Regions from separate parts of the Martinezella sp. CNPSo 3732 genome, predicted to be linked through region 1. Evidence: riboswitches for the same ligand, from Rfam matches in the RefSeq annotation. Region 1 holds a riboswitch; the other holds the start of a gene.
The links. Region 1 has a riboswitch for S-adenosylmethionine ahead of AC13RM_RS26370 (O-succinylhomoserine sulfhydrylase). Riboswitches for the same ligand answer to the same signal wherever they lie in the genome.
Positions count from the first base shown of each region.

Region 1 (7,744 bases):
TCGCCAAGGGGCATCCCGAGAAGTTCCACATCATCACCTTCGAGGGCGCCTTCCACGGCCGCACCATCGCAACGATCGCCGCTGGCGGTCAGGAAAAGTATATCGAAGGCTTCGGCCCGAAGGCACCGGGTTTCGATCAGGTGGAGTTCGGCGATCTCGCTGCCGTGCGTGCTGCCATTACCGACGCAACGGCCGGGATCCTGATCGAGCCGGTTCAGGGCGAGGGCGGCATTCGTCCCGCGACCAACGAATTCCTGCGCGGGCTGCGTGAGATCTGCGATGAGCACGGCCTGCTGCTGATCCTCGACGAAGTACAGTGTGGCGTCGGCCGCACGGGCAAGCTCTTTGCCTACGAATGGGCCGGCATCAAGCCCGATATCATGGCGGTCGCCAAGGGCATCGGCGGTGGCTTCCCGCTAGGTGCGTGCCTTGCGACGGCGGAAGCCGCTTCCGGTATGAAAGCCGGCACACACGGTTCGACTTATGGCGGCAATCCGCTTGCCATGGCAGTCGGCAACGCCGTTCTCGACATCGTGCTTGCCGAAGGCTTCCTGCAGCATGTGCGCGATGTAGCGCTGGTGTTCCGCCAGGGGCTCGCCTCGCTCAAGGATCGCTTCCCGGATATCATCGAGGACGTTCGCGGCGAAGGCCTGATGCTTGGTGTCAAGGCGGCCATCCCGCAGGCGGAGCTGCTGCAGGCGATCCGCGCCGAGCATTTGCTTGGCGTGCCGGCTGGCGATAACGTCATCCGCCTGCTGCCGCCGCTGGTCGTTACCGCCGAAGAAGCACGCGAAGGTCTTGCCCGCCTGGAGCGTGCCGCCGAGCGTGCGCGCGCTGCCCGCGTCAAAAAATCGGCTTAAGCTTACCGCCCGCATTTGGGGGCGTTCCTGCCCCTCGCGGGCGTTTTTGTTTTTTCTGGAGTACAGGTAAGGACATGGCTTCTCCGAAACACTTTCTCGACCTCTCTGCCGTTCCGGCTGCCGATCTGCGCAATATCATCGACGACGCGATCGTGCGAAAGAACGCGCAGAAGGCCGGCACGGCCGACAAGCCGCTGGCCGGCAAGATGCTGGCGATGATCTTCGAGAAGCCGTCCACCCGAACCCGCGTTTCCTTCGATGTCGGCATGCGCCAGCTGGGCGGCGAGACGCTGTTCCTCTCGGGCACGGAGATGCAGCTTGGCCGCGCCGAGACGATCGGCGATACGGCCAAGGTGCTGTCGCGCTACGTCGATGCGATCATGATCCGCACGACCGATCATTCGCGCCTGCTGGAGCTGGCCGAACATGCGACCGTTCCGGTCATCAATGCGCTGACCGACGATACGCATCCCTGCCAGATCATGGCGGATATCATGACGTTCGAGGAGCATCGCGGCCCGATCAAGGGCAAGACGCTCGCCTGGACGGGCGACGGCAACAACGTGCTGCATTCGCTGATCGAAGGGGCCGCGCGCTTCGGCTATCGCATGAATATGGCGGTACCCCTTGGTTCTGAGCCGAAGGATCACTATCTGAACTGGGCCCGCAACGAGGGCGCCGAAATCATGCTCTCGCATGATGCAGACCGTGCGGTCGCCGGCGCCGATTGCGTGGTAACCGATACCTGGGTTTCCATGAATCAGGAGCACCGGGCACGCGGTCACAACGTCTTCCAGCCCTATCAGGTCAACAAGGCTTTGATGGCACAGGCCGGCAAAGACGCTTTGTTCATGCATTGCCTGCCCGCCCATCGCGGGGAGGAGGTGACGGATGAGGTGATCGACGGTCCGCAATCCGTTGTCTTCGATGAGGCGGAAAACCGCCTTCATGCGCAGAAGTCGATTCTTGCTTGGTGCCTGGGCGCGATCTGAAGATATCAAACCGCGTCTTGAGGCGCGGGCCCTAGAGCCGGATGGCCTTAGGTCGAAGCGACCTAAGGCCTGAATCCGGTCTAGAATCAAAGAAATAGAGCATGACGGCGCCCGAAAACCGCTCTCACTTTTCAGCGTCATGCTCCAGGAGTAAAGCAATGGCCGAAAATGCCGCAACGCTGGGTCAGTTCGATTTCGCCGGTGACGATCATGTCGTTCCCTTCCAGGTGGAAGGTCTCGACGTGCGCGGCCGTGCCGTACAGCTTGGTCCGCTGCTGGACGCGATCCTCGCCCGGCACGACTATCCGATGCCGGTTGCACGCCTTCTGGCCGAGGCCATCGTCCTGACCGTCCTGCTCGGCACATCACTGAAGTTCGAAGGCAAGTTCACGGTGCAGACCAAGGGCGACGGTCCCGTCGACCTTCTGGTTGCCGATTTCTCGACGCCGGAAAATGTTCGCGCCTATGCCCGTTTCGACGAAGAAGCGCTGGCAAAGGCAGTCGCCGAAGGCAAGACCGAGCCGGAACAACTGCTCGGCAAGGGCGTCCTCGCCTTCACCATCGATCAGGGCCGTTTCACGCAGCCCTATCAAGGCATCGTCGCGCTTGACGGCGCATCGCTCGAAGAGATCGCCGGCACCTATTTCCGCCAGTCGGAACAGATACCGACGCGCGTGCGCCTCGGTGCTGCAGAGCTCTTCGATCGCGACGAGAATGGCAAGCCGCGTCACCGCTGGCGTGCCGGCGGCCTGATCGCGCAGTTCCTGCCGGAGGCGCCCGAGCGCATGCGCCAGCCCGACCTGCATGGCGGCGACGGCGATACCGGCGTGCGCGATCATGCCGAAGACGATGCCTGGGCGGAAGCGCGCAGTCTGGTGGAAACCATCGATGCAGATGAGCTGACGGATCCGCAAGTCGGCACCGAGCGGCTTCTCTATCGCCTCTTCCACGAGCGTGGCGTACGCGTCTACGAACCGAAGGCGGTCTATGACCGCTGTTCGTGCTCGCGCGACAAGCTGAAGGGTGTGTTGAAGGGCTTCACGGCCGAAGAGATCGAGGCCAGCCAGGAGAATGGCGAGATCGCCGTGACCTGCGAGTTCTGCTCGACCACCTATCGCTTCGAAGTGTCGGAGATAGAAGCGGCGTAATGCCGCTCAGTTCAGCGTGCGCAGCAGGTTCGGCGTATCCAGCGAGAAGGCGGGGATCTTGACATGGAAGAGCTCCCCGTCGTCCGTTTCCATCTGGTAATGGCCGAACATCATACCTGAGGGCGTGTCCAGCGGGCAGCCAGAGGAATATTCATAGGTATCGCCGGGTTTCAGATGCGGCTGCTCGCCGACGACGCCTGGCCCCGTCACCTCATCCACTATGCCGTTCATATCGGTGATGTGCCAGTAGCGCGTCACCAGTTTCACGGCGCGCTGCGAGTGGTTGGAAATGACGATGCGATACCCCCATACATAGCGATCATCGTCCGGATCGGATTGCTCCTCCAGATAAAACGGCTCTACAACCACTTCGATGTCGCGTGTTAAGGCGCGATACATGCCTGATACCTTGCCACTGCTCTGAAGCGCCGGAGGCTCCTCGAAGCCCATTGTCGTTTCAGCATTTTCAAGTCTGCGGCATATTATCCGCTTTCCACTGCTCCCGCAAAGCGCAGGATATCTAGCGGTATCCTATAACCAATCCATTCCGTCAAGGAACGGCGTGATGAAATCTCGCTCGGGGAGGCGGATCGCTCTGAAATCCAGCTATTACGGCCAATGAAGAAGGTTAGTCCTTTCTTCTCAAAGTATCTCGTTTCGCCCGTCATTTAGTCTTGTCTACCATATTGTCGCAGGCAGAGCTTGTGGGGTGCGGATACGCTTGCCGCCATTGCTGGTGCACTTCAGGGATCGGGCGTCACATCTGATCGGGAATTATTAAAACCTCCCGGCCATATAACCTCCTGTTCCTCCTTTATGTTCCTCTGAGGGAACTTGCGCCTGATTCCCTCTCAGGAGGATTTCGGCTATGATCTGATTCTGGCATGGCCCGTGCCTCCCCCCTCCATTTGGGAAAGTATATTTCATGCGGGGCCGTCGATATCCAAACCGACTGTTTGAGCGCCTGGCATAAGGAGGGGTTGCGGTCATTGCTCGCAATAGGAGGTTTAGATGAGGCTTTCCGCCCCTGTTTATCATTTGAAGCGTAAGGCGAGGCTCCTGTCCCGCCAGCAGAATATCCCTTTGCACGCCGCGCTGGATCGCGTCGCGGCTGGCGAAGGTTTTGAAGGCTGGAGCTTGCTTGCAAGTAAAACGAGCTCGGCCGTGCCCGCCGGCGAGCTGTATTCGCGTTTAAGCCCGGGCGATCTGGTGCTGATCGGCGCGCGGCGCGGTCACGGCAAGACCCTGATGAGCTTGCGGCTCGCCGTCGAAGCCATGAAATCTGGCAATCGCGGTGTCTTCTTCACGCTGGAGGACACGGAAAAGGTGGTTTTGGAGCGTTTTCCTGTCATCGGCGCGGATCATGCGGAATTTGCCGGTCTATTCGAGTTCGACAATTCGGATGCCATCAGCGCCGATTACATCGTCGAGAGGCTGGCTCAGGCATCGCCTGGCACGCTGGCCGTGGTCGATTATCTGCAGCTGCTGGATCAGAAGCGGGAGAATCCGGAATTAATGATCCAGGTTCAGATATTGAAGACGTTTGCGCGCGACAGAGGCGTGATCGTCGTCTTCGTCTCGCAGATCGACCGCTCCTACGATCCGGCGCTGAAACCAGTGCCCGATCTCTCGGATATTCGCCTGCCGAATCCGCTGGATCTGACGCTGTTCGACAAGATGGTTTTCCTGAACAACGGCCTGGTCGAGTTCAAGGCTGCCAGCTGACGAGCTGCAAATTGTCTAAAGGCAATCGAGCCGCCCGGAGAAAATCCGGGCGGCTCGATCAATATCAGGCGGAAACCTGCTCGAGCGCGCGGGCGAAATCTTCGACCAGATCGGCGCCGTCCTCGATGCCGGCGGAGAAGCGCACGGTGCCCGGCGAAATCCCGAGCTCGGCGCGGGCCTCGTCGGTGAGGTTCTTGTGCGTCGTGGTGGCCGGATGGGTGATCAGGCTCTTCGAGTCGCCGAGGTTGTTGGAGATCTTCACGATCTCCAGTGCGTTCTGCAACTTGAAGGCCGCTTCCTTGCCGCCCTTGAGCTCGAAGGCGACCAGCGTCGAGCCGCCGCTCATCTGCTTGGCGATGATATCGGCCTGCGGATGGTCCTTGCGGCCCGGATAGATCACGCGGGCGACCTTGTTGGTCTGCTCGGCGAGGAAATCGGCAACCTTGGAGGCATTCGCCGTCTGCTGCGCGACGCGCAGCGGCAGCGTCTCGATGCCCTTCAGCAGCGTCCAGGCGGTAAAGGGCGACATGGCGGGGCCGGTGTGGCGGAAATAGTCCTGCAGGTTCTCGTCGATCCACTGCTTATCGGAAAGGATGACGCCGCCGAGCGAACGGCCCTGGCCGTCGATATGCTTGGTGGCGGAATAGACGACGATATGCGCGCCGAGTTCCAGCGGCTTCTGGAAGAGCGGCGTCGCGAAAACGTTGTCTACCACGACCTTTGCGCCGATCTGGTTGGCGAGTTTGGCGACAGCGGCAATATCGACCACTTCCAGCGTCGGGTTGGTCGGGCTTTCGAGGAAGAAGACCTTGGTGTTTGGGCGGATGGCCTTTTCCCAGTTCTCGGTGAAGCGGCCGTCGACCAGCGTGCATTCGATGCCATATTTCGGCGCGAGCGTCTCGACCACCCAACGGCAGGAGCCGAAGAGGGCGCGGGCAGCGACGATATGATCGCCGGCCTTCAGCTGGCAGAGGATGGCGGCGGAGACGGCAGCCATGCCGGAGGCGGTGGCGCGGGCGTCTTCAGCACCTTCCAGCGCGCACATGCGCTTTTCGAACATGTCGTTGGTGGGGCTGCCGTAGCGGGCATAGATGAAACCATCCGTCTCGCCCTTGAAGCGGGCTTCCGCGGCTTCCGAGGTGTCATAGACGAAGCCCTGGGTCAGATAGATTGCTTCGGAGGTCTCGCCGAATTGCGAACGGAGCGTTCCGTTGTGTACGAGTTGGGTTGCGGGGCGCCAAGTCTTGCTCATGCCATCACCACTTTCAAAACAAAAAAAACCGGTCGCAAAAGCAGACCGGTTCAACCCCGGTCTTTTTAGCCATTTGTTTAACGTGGCTGCAAGCCGACCGGCCAAATCACCACGGGATAAGTTGCAATACTGCCGTTGACGGCTTGCGTCAATTCCCTGAGTTTGGTTTTGTCACTGCTGCGTTTGCCATTATTTTGTGGGGAAGATAAAGGCCAATGGCTATAAATCGTTGGAAGCTAGCGATTGTATCCATCGTGCCGGTTTTCTTCACCTTGATGACATGGGGAGAACAGTGGAATTTGCTCTCTAAACTTCCCGAAGAGTTCGAAGCGGGACGATGGTCGTATTCTGATGAGCAATATGCTGCGTCAAAAGGCGTTTCACTCGTCCAGTTGCGAATTGATGAGCGAAGAATATGGGAAAAAGATCACGCGGACTGCAGATCGTGGCCTGGCCCATATGTTGAAAATAAATGCAGAGGTTTAATTTGTCCTTCAGCCGTTGGGTTGTCCGACATTTCTTGTACTTATTTCCCAGCGCTTCTCAAGTTACCGAGCGATGATTTTGGGACGGTGACCGCAGGTGTGTTTAGAGCGCTAAAATCGCTGCATTCCATTGGGATTTCTTTGTTGTTGGCTATTGTCGGAACGTTGTTTTCGGTATTCGGCTTGCCGGCCTTTTTCTCTCGATTTTCTCGATGGATACAAAAATAACTTGAATATAAGCGGATGAAGTAAAATGGCTCGCAATACTGGAATTCTGGCCGACCGGGCCATCGCAGCGCTGTTTGAAACGGGGCGGCTGACGAGCGAGAGAGAACTGGACGTCGATCAGATCCAGCCGGCAAGCCTTGACCTCAGGCTCGGCTCGCATGCCTTCCGTGTCCGCGCCAGCTTCATGCCGGGTCCGTCGCATCTGGTCGCCGACAAGCTCGACCGGCTGAAGCTGCATGTGGTCGATCTCTCCGAAGGCGCGGTGCTGGAAACGGGCTGCGTCTATATCGTACCGTTGATGGAGCGCCTCGACCTGCCGGAAGATATGTCCGCATCGGCCAATCCGAAGAGCTCGACCGGCCGGCTCGACATCTTCACCCGTGTCATCACCGACCGGGCGCAGGAGTTCGACAAGATCCCGGCCGGCTATTCCGGCCCGCTCTATCTCGAAATCAGCCCGCGCACCTTCCCGATCGTCGTGCGTCGCGGCTCGCGCCTGTCGCAGATCCGCTTCCGCGTCGGCCAGGCCCTGCTCACCGAACCCGAATTGCTGGCGCTGCACGAGAGCGAGACTCTTGTCGCCAGTAAGAAGCCGAACATCACCGGCGGCGGCATCGCGCTCTCGATCGACCTTGCCGGCGACAAGGAAGGACTGATCGGCTATCGCGGCAAGCACCACACCGCCGTTGTCGATGTCGATAAGAAGGCCCAGCACGATATTTTCGATTTCTGGGAGCCGCTTTATAGCCGCGGCCGCACCGAGCTGATCCTCGATCCCGATGAATTCTACATCCTCGTTTCGCGCGAGGCGGTGCATGTTCCCCCGCACTTCGCCGCCGAAATGACGCCGTTCGATCCGCTGGTTGGCGAATTCCGCGTCCACTACGCCGGTTTCTTCGATCCCGGCTTCGGCCACGCGCCGGCCGGAGGCCGCGGCAGCCGCGCCGTGCTCGAAGTGCGCAGCCACGAAGTGCCCTTCATCCTCGAGGACGGTCAGATCGTCGGCCGACTGATCTACGAACACATGCTGGAACAGCCGAGCAGCCTCTACGGC
Region 1 is NZ_JBXSOO010000021.1:91,586-99,329, reverse strand. It holds gene AC13RM_RS26395 (aspartate aminotransferase family protein) at 1-860, shown strand, start outside; gene argF (ornithine carbamoyltransferase) at 935-1,852, shown strand; gene AC13RM_RS26385 (Hsp33 family molecular chaperone) at 2,011-3,000, shown strand; gene apaG (Co2+/Mg2+ efflux protein ApaG) at 3,007-3,399, opposite strand; gene AC13RM_RS26375 (DNA helicase) at 4,012-4,725, shown strand; gene AC13RM_RS26370 (O-succinylhomoserine sulfhydrylase) at 4,790-5,977, opposite strand; SAM riboswitch at 6,022-6,100, opposite strand; gene AC13RM_RS26365 (hypothetical protein) at 6,193-6,690, shown strand; gene AC13RM_RS26360 (2'-deoxycytidine 5'-triphosphate deaminase) at 6,716-7,744, shown strand, end outside.

Region 2 (7,744 bases), on a different contig from region 1:
CTTCCACTATATTCGTTTTCCCGACATGGAGACGCTGAAACGCATCGTCGAGGTGCATTATCCTGGCATCAAGCAGACGCTCGTCCATGCGGCACTGACGCAATTCTTCGAAATCCGCGACGTGCCGGGCCTGAAGAAGAAGCCATCGACCTCCGAAGCGCTCGACTGGATCCGCCTGCTGGTCGCAGACGACATCGATCCCGAAACGCTGCGCGCGGATGCAAAGGGCGTTTTGCCGAAACTGCATGGCGCGCTTCTGAAGAACGAGCAGGATGTGCACCTTTTCGAACGGCTGGCCTTCATGGCGCGAGGACAGGGACGATAATGCAACCCGATGCCGTCAAGGTCCTGATCTATGCCGTTCGGGATGGGCATCTGCTTGTCTTCGACGAACCGGATTTTCCCGCTGTCCAGCTCCAGGTTCCTGGCGGTACTGTCGAAGCTGGTGAGGACATTGCGGCGGCCGCAGCGCGCGAATTCGAGGAGGAGACCGGTTTTGCGCCACACGAACTTTATCCGCTTGGTGTCCACGACTACCGTTTCGAAAAGAACGGCCGCGATTACTATCACCAGCGGCACTATTTCCGCTGCGGTATCTCCGAACGAGTGCCCGCCACTTGGCTCCACTACGAAATGACGCCTTTCGACGGTGGCGACCCGATCGGCTTCCGCTTCTTCTGGCTACCGATCGAGGCTGCCAGGCATCGCCTCGGTTACGGCATGGAAGCCCTCCTTAAATATCTGTAGGCCACATCGCGCCTCCGAACTCAGCCCCGGAATTTCCCCGACCCCTGCCCATTGACCCGCGGAGATGTCAGGTCTATTGAATTTCTCTCGTGGTGATTTGGCCGGCCGGCTTGCAGCCACGTTAAATAAGTCGCTAAAGGGCCGCGTGCGGACCGGTAGCGATTCATGATCGCGGCCGGTTTTTTTGTATTTGGCGAGTGAAACAATGCCCATCAAGATTCCCGATACGCTCCCCGCGTTTGAAACCCTCCAGAATGAGGGTGTGCGGGTGATGACTGAAACGGTGGCATTCCGTCAGGATATCCGCCCTCTTCAGATCGGGCTTCTCAACCTCATGCCAAACAAGATCAAGACCGAGATCCAGATGGCGCGCCTGGTCGGCGCATCGCCGCTGCAGGTGGAATTTTCGCTGGTGCGCATCGGCGCACACAAGGCCAAGAACACCTCCGAAGAGCATCTGCTTGCTTTCTACGAGACCTGGGAAGAGGTGAAGCACCGCAAATTCGACGGCTTCATCATCACGGGCGCCCCGATCGAGCTGCTGGAATATGAAGACGTCACCTATTGGAAGGAAATGCAGGAGATCTTCGACTGGACGGCGACCAACGTCCACTCGACGATGAACGTCTGCTGGGGCGCCATGGCGGCGATCTATCACTTCCACAATGTGCCGAAATATACGCTGAAGGAAAAGGCCTTCGGCGTCTATCGCCACCAGAACCTGAAGCCCTCCTCGGTCTATCTCAACGGCTTCTCCGACGATTTCGCCATTCCGGTTTCGCGCTGGACCGAAGTGCGCCGCGCCGACATCGAAAAGGTACCTGGCCTGCAGATCCTGATGGATTCGAGCGAGATGGGCGTCTGCCTCGTGCACGAGCAGGCCTGCAACCGGCTCTACATGTTCAATCATGTGGAGTATGATTCCACGTCGCTGGCGGATGAGTATTTCCGCGATGTGAATGCCGGCGTGCCGATCAAGATGCCGCACAACTACTTCCCGCATAACGACCCGGAAATTCCCCCGCAGAACCGGTGGCGCAGCCACGCGCATCTGTTCTTCGGCAACTGGATCAACGAGATCTACCAGACCACGCCGTATGATCTGGAGGAGATCGGCCAGGAAAGGACTTGAGGCTTGTTCATTCCCTTCTTCCTGAAACTCAAGGAAGCGAAGGTTCCGGTGACGCTCCGGGAGTTCCTCTCGCTGCTTGAGGGAATGGAAGAAGGGATTGCCGATTACGATGTCGAGGCCTTCTACTATCTGGCCCGCGCGACGCTGATCAAGGACGAGCGCTTCATCGACCGTTTCGACCAGGTCTTCGCCGATTACTTTCGTGGCTTCGAGGCGATTGCCGGCAATGCCGAGGGAGAAGCGGTGGAGCCTTCCGCCATTCCTGACGAGTGGCTGCGCAAGCTTGCCGAACGGCATCTGACCGAAGAGGAAAGAAAAGAGATCGAGGCACTCGGCGGCTTCGACAGGCTGATGGAGACGTTGCGCGAACGGCTGGCGGAACAGAAGGGCAGGCACCAGGGCGGCTCGAAATGGATCGGCACGGCAGGCACCTCGCCCTTCGGCGCCTATGGCTACAACCCCGAAGGCGTACGTATCGGCCAGGAAACCTCGCGCCACCGCCGCGCCGTCAAGGTCTGGGATCGGCGCGACTTCAAGAACCTCGATGACGGCGTCGAGCTCGGCACCCGCAACATCAAGGTGGCGCTGAAGCGTCTTCGCCGTTGGGTGCGCGAGGGGGCAGCCGAGGAACTGGATCTCTCCGGCACGATCCGTTCCACCGCCGAACATGGTTATCTCGATGTTCAGACGCGGCCGGAGCGCCGCAACGCCGTCAAGCTGCTGATGTTCTTCGATGTTGGCGGCTCGATGGACGATCACATCCGCGTCGTGGAAGAACTCTTCTCCGCCGCCCGCGCGGAGTTTCGCCACATGGAGTATTTCTACTTCCATAATTGCCTCTACGAGGGCGTCTGGAAGGACAATCGCCGCCGGCGCGTCGATATCACGGCGACGGCCGACTTGATCCGCACCTTCGGTCCCGATTACCGCGTCGTTTTCGTCGGCGACGCCTCCATGAGCCCCTACGAGATCACTCAAGCGGGCGGCTCGGTGGAGCACTGGAACAAGGAGGCTGGCGAGACTTGGCTCGCCCGAATGACAGGCCATTTCCGCAAATGTATCTGGATCAATCCGGTGCCGGAAAACTATTGGGGCCATACAACCTCCATTTCGATGATCCGCCGCCTGATGAGCGACCGCATGTATCCCTTGACGCTTGGCGGATTGGAAAGGGCGACGCGGGAATTGTCGCGCTGAATTTTCAGCATTTGCCTGTCACGGCGCCACCAAATAAACACAACCATTTATAGAAATAGAAGTGCAGCAGATATCGCTCCGACTCGCTGCGGAACCCGGTGGAGATGTGCGTGCGCCACGCTTTAAAATTACTTCTCTTCATCGCAACCATTCTGTTCACCTCGCAGCAGGCGAGATCCGAAGAAGAGGGATTCTCCGGACAATGGGAACAGATCGACTTCAACGCCAGCGTCGGTGAAAAGTGCCGCATGGGAATAATCAGGCAGGGCAGGTTTATGAGGATCAGCACCAGCAATGGCTGGAGCGCTACTGCGGAAACGAGCAGTTATGGAAACGCCAGCTACGCGGCAGGTATGGGACGCTGGAGCTCCTATGTGGAAAAATACAGTCAAAAGGCGTTCTATATCCTTCTCGCCGTTCGCGGCGACAGGTTGATGGTGATCATGGAGGCCGAAAAAGCGGATGGGTCGAACCAATTAATTCGCACGCTTTTCAGCAGACGGACGACCAACTCTCTTCACAACAAGCCGGACGGATCAGGACGAAATCGACCGCCTTTCTTATGCGCCTCACATTCACAGTATAACGTGTCAGTCTACTAGCGATGGGCAAAGCCTAATCAGACCTTGCTTCCTTTCCACCCGCGCCTAAATTTCGCCAGGGAATCGGTTGCGGAACCGCGCGAATGGAGGCAGGGTCTGGCCTCGCATACTCAAAAGCAATGGATGAGCTGATATGACGGAAAGCACTTTGCAGCGGGAACATTTTGGGACAACGGCCGATGGAGAGACCGTCTATCGCGTCAAGATCGTCGGTGGCGGCCTGACGGCCCATATCATGTCGTGGGGCGCAGTCATTCAGGATCTTCGCCTTGAAGGCCACGAGCCCTCGCTTCTGCTCGGTTTCGACAATTTCCCTGATTATCCTGCCCATTCCTCCTATTTCGGCGCCACGCCCGGCCGCTGCGCCAACCGCATCGGCGCCGGTCGTTTCACCCTCGACGGCAAGCAGTATCAGCTCGAGCTCAACGAAAAGGGCGTCACCCACCTGCACGGCGGCAAGGACAATATCGCCAAGCGCAACTGGACCATCGTCGAGCATAGTACGGACCGCGTCGTCCTGAAGATCGTCGATCCCGATGGCCGCGCCGGCTATCCCGGCAACTGCACGATCCAGGCAACCTACCGGGTCCATGGTGACGGCGAACTGTCCGTCACCTACGAATCGACCACCGACCAGCCAACCCTCGCCAATGTCTGCCAGCATGCCTATTTCAACCTCGACGGCCGCGACGATGCCCTCGGCCACGATATCATGATCGCGGCCGACCACTACACGCCGACCGATGACAAGCAGGTGCCGACGGGCGAGATCCGCTCCGTCGAAGGCTCTGTCTTCGATTTCCGCGAGATGGCGCCGATGAAACGCTTCGAAGGAAGCGAGCAGGCGCTTTACGACCACAATTTCTGCCTCTCGACCGAGCGCACCGCCAAGCGATCCGTCGTCCTTGCCCGCAGCGTCAATTCCGGCGTATCGCTTGAGGTCCGCACCACCGAGCCGGGCGTGCAGTTCTATACCGGTTTCAAGCTGGATGTGCCGGTTCCCGGCCATGACGGCCGCAAGATCGGCCCGTTCGCCGGCTTCTGCCTGGAAACACAGGTATGGCCTGACGCCATTAACCACGAAAACTTCCCCAATGCCGTACTCCGCCCAGGCGAGGTATTGCGGCAGGAAACGGATTACATCTTCACCAAGAACTAGGTTGGAGATGCCTGCTCACTTGAAAAATCGGCCGGGCGTCTAAAAGCGCCCGGCCATTCTTTTTTGCGCTAGAGACAGATTCACCTTGTGAATTGGTTCTAAATAGGTTCTATATAGCAGCCATGGATAGAACCAGTTTGATCACCGAATTGAACAATCGCGGCCTCAGCGACGAGACCGGAAGCGGACCGCTGTACAAGCGTCTGGCACAGGCGCTGACCGGCCTCATCCAGGAAGGCTTGCTGAAGCCGGGCACGGCACTTCCGGGCGAGCGGGATCTCGCCGGTGCCCTGCAGATTGGCCGCGTCACGGTGAGAACCGCCTATCGCGATCTCCTCGCCTCGGGCGTCATCGAATCCCGCCACGGCAGCGGCACCTTCGTCTCGCAGCATGTCGAGCGCATCGAGCAGCCGCTGTGGCGCCTCTCCTCCTTTTCCGCCGATATGCGCTCTCGCGGTCGCGAACCGGCGGCGCGCATCCTGTCACGCACCGTCAGCGCGCCCGCGCCGGAAGAATCTTTCTTGCTCGGCCTCGGGCTCGACGAACCCGTGTTGCGGCTCGACCGGCTGCGGCTGGCGGACGGCCAGCCGCTCGCCATCGAGCGCGCCGTCGTTCCCATCAAGTTTCTGGGCGAAGATGCTATATCCGAAGGGTCGCTTTACGATGCGCTGGCCGCCAAGGGCTTCAAGCCGGTGCGTGCCCAGCAAAGGCTGACTGCCGTGACGCTCGACCCGACCTCCGCCTCGATCCTGACCGTCAAGGCCGGGGCGCCGGCGCTACTGATCGAGCGCGTTTCCCGCCTCGCCGACCAGCGCGTCGTTGAATATACCCGCTCGCATTATCGCGGCGATGCTTATGATTTTGTTGCTGAATTGAGAATTGGAGATGACCTATGAGCGAGACCCAATCCCTGATGCTGACGGAAGCCGGCCAATCGCCCGAGGTGGTTGCGACGCTGCTTGAAAAGGAAAAGCCTGCTTTTGCCGAGATCGCGAAGCTCTTCTCGGCTGGCCGTCCATCGCTGATCACGACGGCGGCACGCGGCTCGTCCGACCATGCCGCCACCTTCTTCAAATATCTGTTCGAAATCTCCTGCGGCATTCCGGTCGCTTCTGTCGGTCCGTCGATCGCCTCCGTCTATGGCGCGCCGCTGCATCTGAAGGGCGGCATCCACTTCACCGTCTCGCAGTCCGGCGGCAGCCCCGACATCATCGCCATGCAGGCCGCCGCCAAGAAGGGCGGCGCCACCACGATCGCCGTCGTCAACGTCACCGACAGCCCCCTTGCCAAGGAAGCCGACATCGTGCTCGGCCTCAACGCCGGCAAGGAACAGAGCGTCGCCGCGACCAAATCCTTCATCGCCTCGGTTGCCGCTCTAGCCGGTGTCACGGCTGCAGTGTCGCAGGACAAGGCGCTGATCGATGGTCTTGCCAAGTTGCCGGAAGCGCTTGCCGCCACCTCGGGCATCGACGGCAGTACCGCCGAAGATGTGCTCTTCGACGCCTCCTCGCTCTATACCGGCGGCCGCGGCCCGGCTTTCGCCATCGCGCTTGAAGCAGCGCTGAAGGCCAAGGAAACCGCCGGGCTTCATGCCGAAGCCTTCTCGCTTGCCGAACTGATGCACGGCCCGATGCGCCTCGTGCAGCCAGGCTTCCCGATCGTTGCCTTCTCGCCCGACGACGCCGCCTTCACCAACAATGCCCAGGCGCTCGAGCGCCTGCAGAAGCTCGGCGCCACGGCCGTTTCCTTCTCGACCGCGCCGCTTGCCGGCATCAACCTGCGCATGCCGACGACAGGCAACGGCCTGCTCGATCCGCTCGTGTCGCTGCTGTGCTACTATCGCCTCATCGAGTCGGTGACGCGTCGCAAGGGCTTCGACCCGGACAAGCCGGCTAATCTTCTCAAGGTAACGGAGACCATGTGATGGACTACAAGGTCTTTACCGGTGCCCGCATCTTCGATGGCGATCGGTTTCACGAGGATAGCGCGTTGGTGGTTGGCAATGGCCGTATCCATGCCATCACCGGTGCCAATGACGTACCTGACAATGCCGAGACGATCGAATTGAAGGGCGGTGTGCTTGCTCCCGGCTTCATCGATGCGCAGGTCAACGGCGGCGGCGGCCGCATGCTGAATGACGAGCCTTCGCCCGCCTCCATGTACATGATTGCCGAGGGGCATCGCCCCTACGGCACGACGTCGCTGCTACCGACGCTCATCACCGATGTCGCAGCCGCAACGACGGCCGCGATTGAAGCGGCCATCGAAGCCGTGAAAGCCAATCGCGGTGTCGCCGGCGTGCATCTGGAAGGCCCGCATTTGGCGCCTGCCCGCAAGGGTGCGCATCTGGCCGAACTGATGCGTCCGGTCGAAGACAGCGACGTCAAGACTTTCATCCGCGCCCGCGAGGCGATCGGCACGCTGCTGGTCACCATGGCGGCCGAGCAGGTGACGGAGCGGCAGGTGCAGGCACTCAGCGAGGGCGGTGTCATCGTCAGCATCGGCCATAGCGATTGCACGGCTGAAGCCGCCGATGCGCGCTTCGATGCCGGCGCCCGCGGCGTTACCCATCTTTTCAACGCCATGAGCCAGATGGGCCATCGCGCGCCCGGTCTCGTCGGTGCGGCAATCGATCACCCTGCCCCCTGGTGCGGCATCATCGCCGACGGCCATCATGTCGATCCGATAGCGCTGCGCGTCGCGCTGCGCGCCAAGCGCGGCGAAGGCCGGCTGTTCTTCGTCACGGATGCCATGTCGCTGGTCGGCACCGATCTTCCGAGTTTCACGCTGAATGGCCGCACGGTCTATCGCACCAAGGGCGGTTATTGCTCCAAGCTGACGCTCGACGACGGCACGCTGGCGGGTTCGGATGTCGATATGGCCTCCACCATCCGCTACGGCGTCAAT
Region 2 is NZ_JBXSOO010000004.1:81,165-88,908, forward strand. It holds gene AC13RM_RS11130 (AAA family ATPase) at 1-325, shown strand, start outside; gene AC13RM_RS11135 (NUDIX domain-containing protein) at 325-747, shown strand; SAM riboswitch at 827-904, shown strand; gene metA (homoserine O-acetyltransferase MetA) at 953-1,879, shown strand; gene AC13RM_RS11145 (vWA domain-containing protein) at 1,883-3,076, shown strand; gene AC13RM_RS11150 (hypothetical protein) at 3,187-3,678, shown strand; gene AC13RM_RS11155 (aldose epimerase family protein) at 3,812-4,837, shown strand; gene AC13RM_RS11160 (GntR family transcriptional regulator) at 4,960-5,733, shown strand; gene AC13RM_RS11165 (SIS domain-containing protein) at 5,730-6,761, shown strand; gene nagA (N-acetylglucosamine-6-phosphate deacetylase) at 6,761-7,744, shown strand, end outside.
Region 2: it holds a riboswitch for S-adenosylmethionine, as region 1 does, so the genes downstream of both, metA (homoserine O-acetyltransferase MetA) here and AC13RM_RS26370 (O-succinylhomoserine sulfhydrylase) in region 1, are expected to answer to the same signal.